Regions from separate parts of the Streptococcus sp. SM5 genome, predicted to be linked through region 2. Evidence: riboswitches for the same ligand, from Rfam matches in the RefSeq annotation. Region 2 holds a riboswitch; the other holds the start of a gene.
What was found. A riboswitch is a leader RNA that binds a small molecule or an ion and turns the genes downstream of it on or off. The one in region 2 is predicted to bind FMN.
Positions count from the first base shown of each region.

Region 1: another riboswitch for FMN. It lies ahead of PAN07_RS04245 (ECF transporter S component); the one in region 2 lies ahead of PAN07_RS10850 (ECF transporter S component).

Region 1 is NZ_JAJNSC010000004.1:82,649-86,063, forward strand. It holds gene PAN07_RS04230 (GNAT family N-acetyltransferase) at 1-168, opposite strand, end outside; gene PAN07_RS04235 (ParB N-terminal domain-containing protein) at 143-562, opposite strand; gene PAN07_RS04240 (phosphatase PAP2 family protein) at 590-1,240, opposite strand; gene PAN07_RS04245 (ECF transporter S component) at 1,230-1,793, opposite strand; FMN riboswitch at 1,940-2,174, opposite strand; gene PAN07_RS04250 (tRNA (cytidine(34)-2'-O)-methyltransferase) at 2,229-2,732, opposite strand; gene trkA (Trk system potassium transporter TrkA) at 3,152-3,415, shown strand, end outside.
Region 2 is NZ_JAJNSC010000013.1:86,004-89,418, reverse strand. It holds gene PAN07_RS10855 (phosphatase PAP2 family protein) at 178-828, opposite strand; gene PAN07_RS10850 (ECF transporter S component) at 818-1,381, opposite strand; FMN riboswitch at 1,546-1,764, opposite strand; gene PAN07_RS10845 (tRNA (cytidine(34)-2'-O)-methyltransferase) at 1,824-2,327, opposite strand; partial or broken gene PAN07_RS10840 (energy-coupling factor transporter transmembrane component T) at 2,520-3,005, opposite strand; gene trkA (Trk system potassium transporter TrkA) at 3,125-3,415, shown strand, end outside.

The DNA of each region.
Region 1 (3,415 bases), on a different contig from region 2:
ATAGGAATACATGGTATTTAATTTTTCCAAACTATAGGGTATTCTAATGCCGTCTACAAGTTCTACCAAATCCACATCTTGATACCAGCCCAAAGTTGCATCATGATGATCTGCTAAAAAATAGGGAACTAGACGTAAGGAATCATCTATCTGAATGATTTTTGTCATCATTTTCTACTCCTAATACTAGCTCCGCTGCTTGATTAAAACCATCACACCAGTTATACCATTTTGCTTCATACTCATCTTGAGGTAAGATACGATTTTTTAGATCTAAAATAGAGTAAATCTTTCTTTCCTCACAAGCTTGCGCATAAAGATGATAGATTTCATCACCACCATCTTTATCAAACTCAGCAGAAATCGTATCCTGACCTAGTAACAATGCCTGATAAGCTCTGTGATGCCCGTCTGTAATTAGCAAACGATTTCCAAATGCAAGAACACTGATTGGATTAATACTTGGCTTTTCTACCGACTGATAAAGCATCTGAATATCTTGCAACTTCTTCTCTGATAAGTAAAGTTGACTCGGATGAAGATCCTTTATGTTGACTTCCATTTCTTTCTCCTCAAGAGAATTTGATACCTACTTCTGCTTACCTGTAAATCTCCACTGAAAGCGCAGCTTGTCGTAAAAAGGAAACTCAATAAACAAGATTCCTAGACCTAGACTCAGGCTTGCCAGAACATCTGATGGATAATGGACACCAAGATAAACTCTAGAGACAAGAACACTAACTAGGTAAAGTCCTAATAGTCCTTGCAAAGCTAGCTTTGTAGTAGTGTTTTTCACTCTCTGACCTAGGATAATGATCAAGGAACCGATGAGTAAAGTCACCGCCAGTGAATGCCCACTTGGGAAAGAAAAACCCTTTTCCTCCACTAAATGTAAAATATCTGGTCGTGGACGTTGATACAGGTGTTTTAAGGACACAATTAAAATACCGGCCAGACCAAGATTCCCAGCTACCAATAGGCTCTCAGTTTTCCACTTTTTCAGGTAAAAGATAGCAATCAAAATAATAGCCCAACTAATGACAATAGGTAAATCAATCAGACGTGTAATTCCACGAAAAATCAAAGTTAAGGTCTCGGGTAAATCACCTCGAATAGCTGTTTGAACCGAGGAGTCCAATGTTACCAGTTGCTCTGGATAAAACTTAACGACATAACCCAGAATTACAAATAGTAAAAGGGCAAAAGAGCCCTTTGTTAAATATGTTTGTTTATCTTTCATAACGTTTTAAAGTTACCTTTAAGAAGACATAAATCAACCAAAATGCTAGTGCAAAGATAACACCTTCAATTAAGTTAAAAGGTAAAACCATTGTCAACAGATAGTTGCTTAGTCCTAGAATTTTCTCAATATCAAAATTAGCAAATTTAGAATATAAGGGAACTGCATACACATAGTTAAGAACTAGCATAGCCAAGGTCAAACCAATCGTACCAGCTAGGGAAGCTAAAGCGAAACGAATTGGTGTTCGATCTTTTTTCCATATCAAACCAAATGCAAGAACAAAAACTCCTAAAGCCACAATATTCATCGGCAAACCGATATAGGTGCTGACTCCTTGATTATTTAAAATCAACTTAAGCAAGGAACGAAGTAAAATTATCACAAAAGCTGCGGGTAAATCAAGCACAATCAAACCTACTAAAACTGGTAATATGCTGAACTCAACTCTTAAAAAGGACGCCGCAGGCAAGAGTGGAAAGTCAAAGTACATCAACACAAATGAAAGTGCTGATAAAATTGCAATGGTCGAAAGTCGACGTGTGTTTGTCATAACAGGTTCCTCCAATTTTCTATAAAATCAGAAGAAGTTGGAAAGTACCACTCTATCTATCAACTCAACTATATCAAAAACAATCTATTGGTCAAAAACACCAAAAGAACTTCCTATATATTTAAGTGGAATAGATAAAATTATTCTTTCGTCTTCTCCCATCCAGACTATACTGTCGGTTGTGGAATCACACCACATCAGCTTGCGCTCGCGGACTTCTTTTAGAGTATGGAAACGGAGATTTTTCTTTTAGACTAGGCGACAAGCTATAGGCATAACTTTTGGTTAGGCAAAGCTTGGCAACAAAGTATAAAAGGAAAAGAACATTTCCGACTAAAAGTCACCGCCGGTCGGGAATCTCACCCAGCCCTGAAGACCCTTTTATCATAACAAAAAATGCTTGCAAGTGCAAGCGTTAAGTATTCGCTTTCATGATTATTTCAATTTGTCAGTCTCATAGGTATGAACCAAATCCAAACCGGCAAAATTCTGTTGACGCAAAGCTTCGTAGACAATCATGCAGACAGTGTTGGAAACATTGAGACTACGGACATGTTCATCATTCATAGGGATGCGAAGAGCCTTTTCTGGATGCTCCCTCATAAAGTCTTCCGGCAAGCCTTTATCTTCCCTCCCAAAAAGGAAATAATGATCCCCTTCCGTTGTAAAATCAGCGTCCGAATAAACCTTTTCTGCAAACTTGGAAATCAAGTAAAGCTGCCCATCGATTTTCTTTACAAAATCAGACAAACTATCATAAAAATAGATTTCAAGCTTATCCCAATAATCTAAGCCAGCTCGTTTCATTTTACGATCGTCAATAGGAAAACCCATAGGTTTGATGATATGTAAGGGAGAATTGGTTGCTGCACAAGTACGCGCAATATTTCCTGTATTTTGTGGAATCTGAGGTTCAAATAATACAATGTGGTTTGTCATAATTTGCTTCCTTTTATCATTGCAAAAAAATAGCCACACTGCCCGGAGTCAAGCTCAGCAAACAGCGTGGTTAAGGCATCGTTAACTTACCTCACAACAGGTTTGAAGTAAATCAGCGAAACTACTTTCTTAGTATATCACTTTCAGATTGATTGTCAATAGAAACGTCTTGAATTTTTCACTTTTTTCACAAACATATTTGCATAGTCAGTAAACACTCTAACAATTATTAAAATCGTTATATCTCAGAATACCATATCTTGAAAAACAATGAAAATTTATAGGAAATAAAGATTTTTATGATTTGACTTTTAAGATTAGGAAATGTCTCGGAATAGATAAAACTAGCGGTTCTTAAGTGCATTTTTTTATAAAAAAGAGTATGATAGAAACATATTGAAAAAGTAGGTTAAATAACTATGAAAATTATCCTTGTCGGAGGGGGAAAAGTTGGTTCCGCCCTCTGTAGCTCTTTAGTAGCAGACGATCATGATGTCGTCTTAATTGAGCAAAATGAAACAGTCCTTAATTACATGACAAGACGTTTTGATATTATTGGACTTGCAGGAAATGGAGCTGACTTCGCTATGCTAGAAGCAGCTAATGTCCAAGATTGTGATGTTTTTATTGCCATGACTCAGTACGACGAAGTCAATATGGTTGCAGCTGTTCTTGCTAAAAAA
Region 2 (3,415 bases):
CAAGTCAGACCTTCATTTCTAAATCCATGCACAAGTGAATTCACCCAGCTTTCATATAGAGAGCTTACAGTCACGGCTCTCCTCCCTGATATACTTCCCTTGAGTTACTAGTCTTGCAGATTTCTATTCAATTACTACTTAGTTTATCAGATTTTTACCATTCTTGCAAGACCTATCTCACTTCTGCTTGCCTTTAAATCGCCATTGGAAGCGGAGCTTGTCATAGAAGGGAAATTCGATAAACAAGACTCCCAAGCCCACACAGAGACTGGCAAGAACATCTGATGGGTAATGAACTCCCAGATAGACTCTTGATACCAGCACACTGACTAGGTAGAGGCCAAGAACGATTTGCACGATTTTTCTCCAGACTGGATTTTTAATCCGTTGACTGAGAATGATAATCAAAGTACCTACCATCAGCGTCACTGCCAAAGAATGCCCACTTGGAAAAGAAAATCCCTTCTCCTCTACCAGATGTAAGATAGTTGGCCGTGGGCGCTGGTAGATATTTTTAAAGATCACGATTAAAAGACCTGCTAAAGCCAAATTCCCCAGCATAAGTAGGCTTTCAATCTTCCACCGCTTACGATACAAGATAAAAGCTGTAATGACAACCCAAGTAATAATCACTGGAATATCAATCAAGCGTGTGATGGCTCGAAAAAGAATCGTCAAGTAATCTGGTAAGTCTCCTCGAACGGCAGCCTGAATCGGTTGGTCAAAACCGACCAGCGTTTCAGGGTAAAATTTGACCATATAGCCAAGAATAACGAAAAGTAAAAGGGCAAAACTGCCCTTCATTAAAAATGTTTGTTTATCTCTCATAATGTTTTAAGGTTGGTTTCAAGAGAACATACAACAACCAGAATGAAACGGCAAAGATAACACCCTCAATCAAGTTAAAAGGTAATACCATGGTCATTAGGTAGTTGGAAAGTCCCAAAATTTTTCCAATATCAAAGTTAGCAAACTTAGCGTACAAAGGAACAGCGTAAACATAGTTGAGAACCAACATAGCCACGGTCAAGCCAATAGTTCCAGCTAGAGAGCCTAGTAGGAAACGAAGAGTTGTCCGTTCCTTTTTCCAAATCAAAGCAAATACGATGACAAAAACTCCCAAAGCTACGATATTCATTGGCAAACCAATGTAGGTATTCACTCCCTGGCTATTAAGAAGCAATTTTAAGAGTGAGCGAAGCAAGAGAACTCCTAGAGCAGCAGGCAAATCCATGACTACCAAGCCCACAAGGACTGGCAAGATACTAAATTCAATCTTGAGGAAGGACGCCGCTGGTAAAAGCGGAAAGTCAAAGTACATCAGCACAAATGAGATGGCTGATAAAATCGCAATGGTCGAAAGTCGACGTGTGTTTGTCATAACAGGTTCCTCCAATTTTCTATAAAATCAGAAGAAGTTAGAAAGGATCCCTCTATCTATTCTCACCTTTTATATCCCAAATCTTTCCTCTTACTCTATTAAAGAAAACAAAAGCAAGCGGTTACAATCTAGCTATAAATCTATCAGAACAGACAAAGCTATTCTTTCGTCTTCTCCCATCCAGACTATACTGTCGGTTGTGGAATCTCACCACATCAGCTTGCGCTCGCGGACTTATTTGGCTAAGATATTTTAGATTTATCTAGGCGTCGCAGTCGAAGATAATACTTAAAGTATATCGAGACAAGACAACGACGAGAAAACTAAAATAGATAGTCAAATTTACCGCCGGTCGGGAATTTCACCCTGCCCTGAAGACTCTTTTATCATAACAAAAAACGCTTGCAAGCGCAAGCATTTTGTTCATTTTCATTTTCATTTTTTATTTCAATTTATCCACTTCATAGGTGTGGACGAGCTCAAGACCTGCAAAGTTCTGCTGGCGAAGAGCCTCATAGACAATCATGCAGACGGTATTAGACACATTGAGACTACGGACATGTTCATCATTCATGGGAATACGGAGAGCTTTCTCAGGATGTTCTCGCATAAAGTCCTCAGGCAAGCCCTTGTCTTCACGTCCAAAGAGAAAATAATGGTCCTCATCAGTCGATAAATCCACATCAGAATACACTTTTTCCGCAAATTTCGAAATCAGATAGAGTTTTCCCTTCATCTGAGACGTAAAATCTTCCAAACTGTCGTAAAAATAAATCTCTAGCTTATCCCAATAATCCAGCCCAGCTCGCTTCATCTTGCGGTCATCAATAGGAAAGCCCATTGGCTTGATGATGTGGAGGGGAGAATTGGTCGCAGCGCAGGTACGCGCGATATTACCTGTATTTTGTGGAATTTGTGGCTCAAATAATACAATGTGATTTGTCATGACTTGCTTCCTTTTACCATTGCAAAAAAATAGCCACACTGCCCGGAGTCAAGCTCAGCAAACAGCGTGGTTAAGGCATCGTTAACTTACCTCACAACAGGTTTGAAGTAAATCAGCGAAACTACTTTCTTAGTATAACACTTTCAGAATCATTGTCAATAGAAACGACTTGATTTTTTCAATTTTTTCAAGCTATTTCCAAGGGTTGTAAAATCGTCCGTGATTTTGCAAGATAAGTAGTAAACTAGCTACTAAAAATAAAGCTGCCAAGAGCAAGGTAATATAGTCTCCTTTTTTCAAGGCCTGATAACTATACCAAGTGCGTTTTTTCTCTTTCCCAAAGCGGCGAAGTTCCATGGCGGTCGCAATGGTATCAATGCGTTCTAGCGAGCTAAAAATCAAGGGAGTGATAATGCGCAGATTACCTTTGATTCGTTGCATAAGAGAAGCTTTCTTGGATAATTCCATCCCACGCGCTTCCTGAGACATCTTGATAGTAAAGAATTCTTCCTGCAAATCTGGAATATAGCGCAAGGTCAGACTGACAGAATAGGCAATCTTATAAGGCACACCGATTTGATTTAAACTAGAAGCAAACTGACTAGGATGAGTTGTCATCAAAAAGATAATAGCCAGAGGAATGGTGCAAAGGTACTTAATGGCCAGATTTAGCAGGTATAGGGTATAGTTTTACCTTATAGCAAATTTCCTACTAGAAGCTCTTGTTATTAGCTAGTAGGTGCATTTTTTCTTGAAAAAAGGTATGATAGTTACATCATGAAAAAGTAGGTTTTATTATGAAAATTATCCTTGTCGGAGGGGGAAAAGTTGGTTTTGCCCTCTGTCGCTCCTTGGTTGCAGAAAAGCACGATGTTTTGCTGATTGAGCAAGACGAAGCTGTTCTCAATCATATTGTTAATCGCTTTGATATCATGGGTATCCTTGGTAACGGGGCTGATTTTACCATCCTTGAGCAAGCCAGTGTCCAGGATTGTGATATCTTTATCGCTCTGACTGAATACGATGAAGTGAACATGATTGCAGCCGTTCTAGCCAAAAAAATGGGAGCTAAAGAGACCATTGTTCGG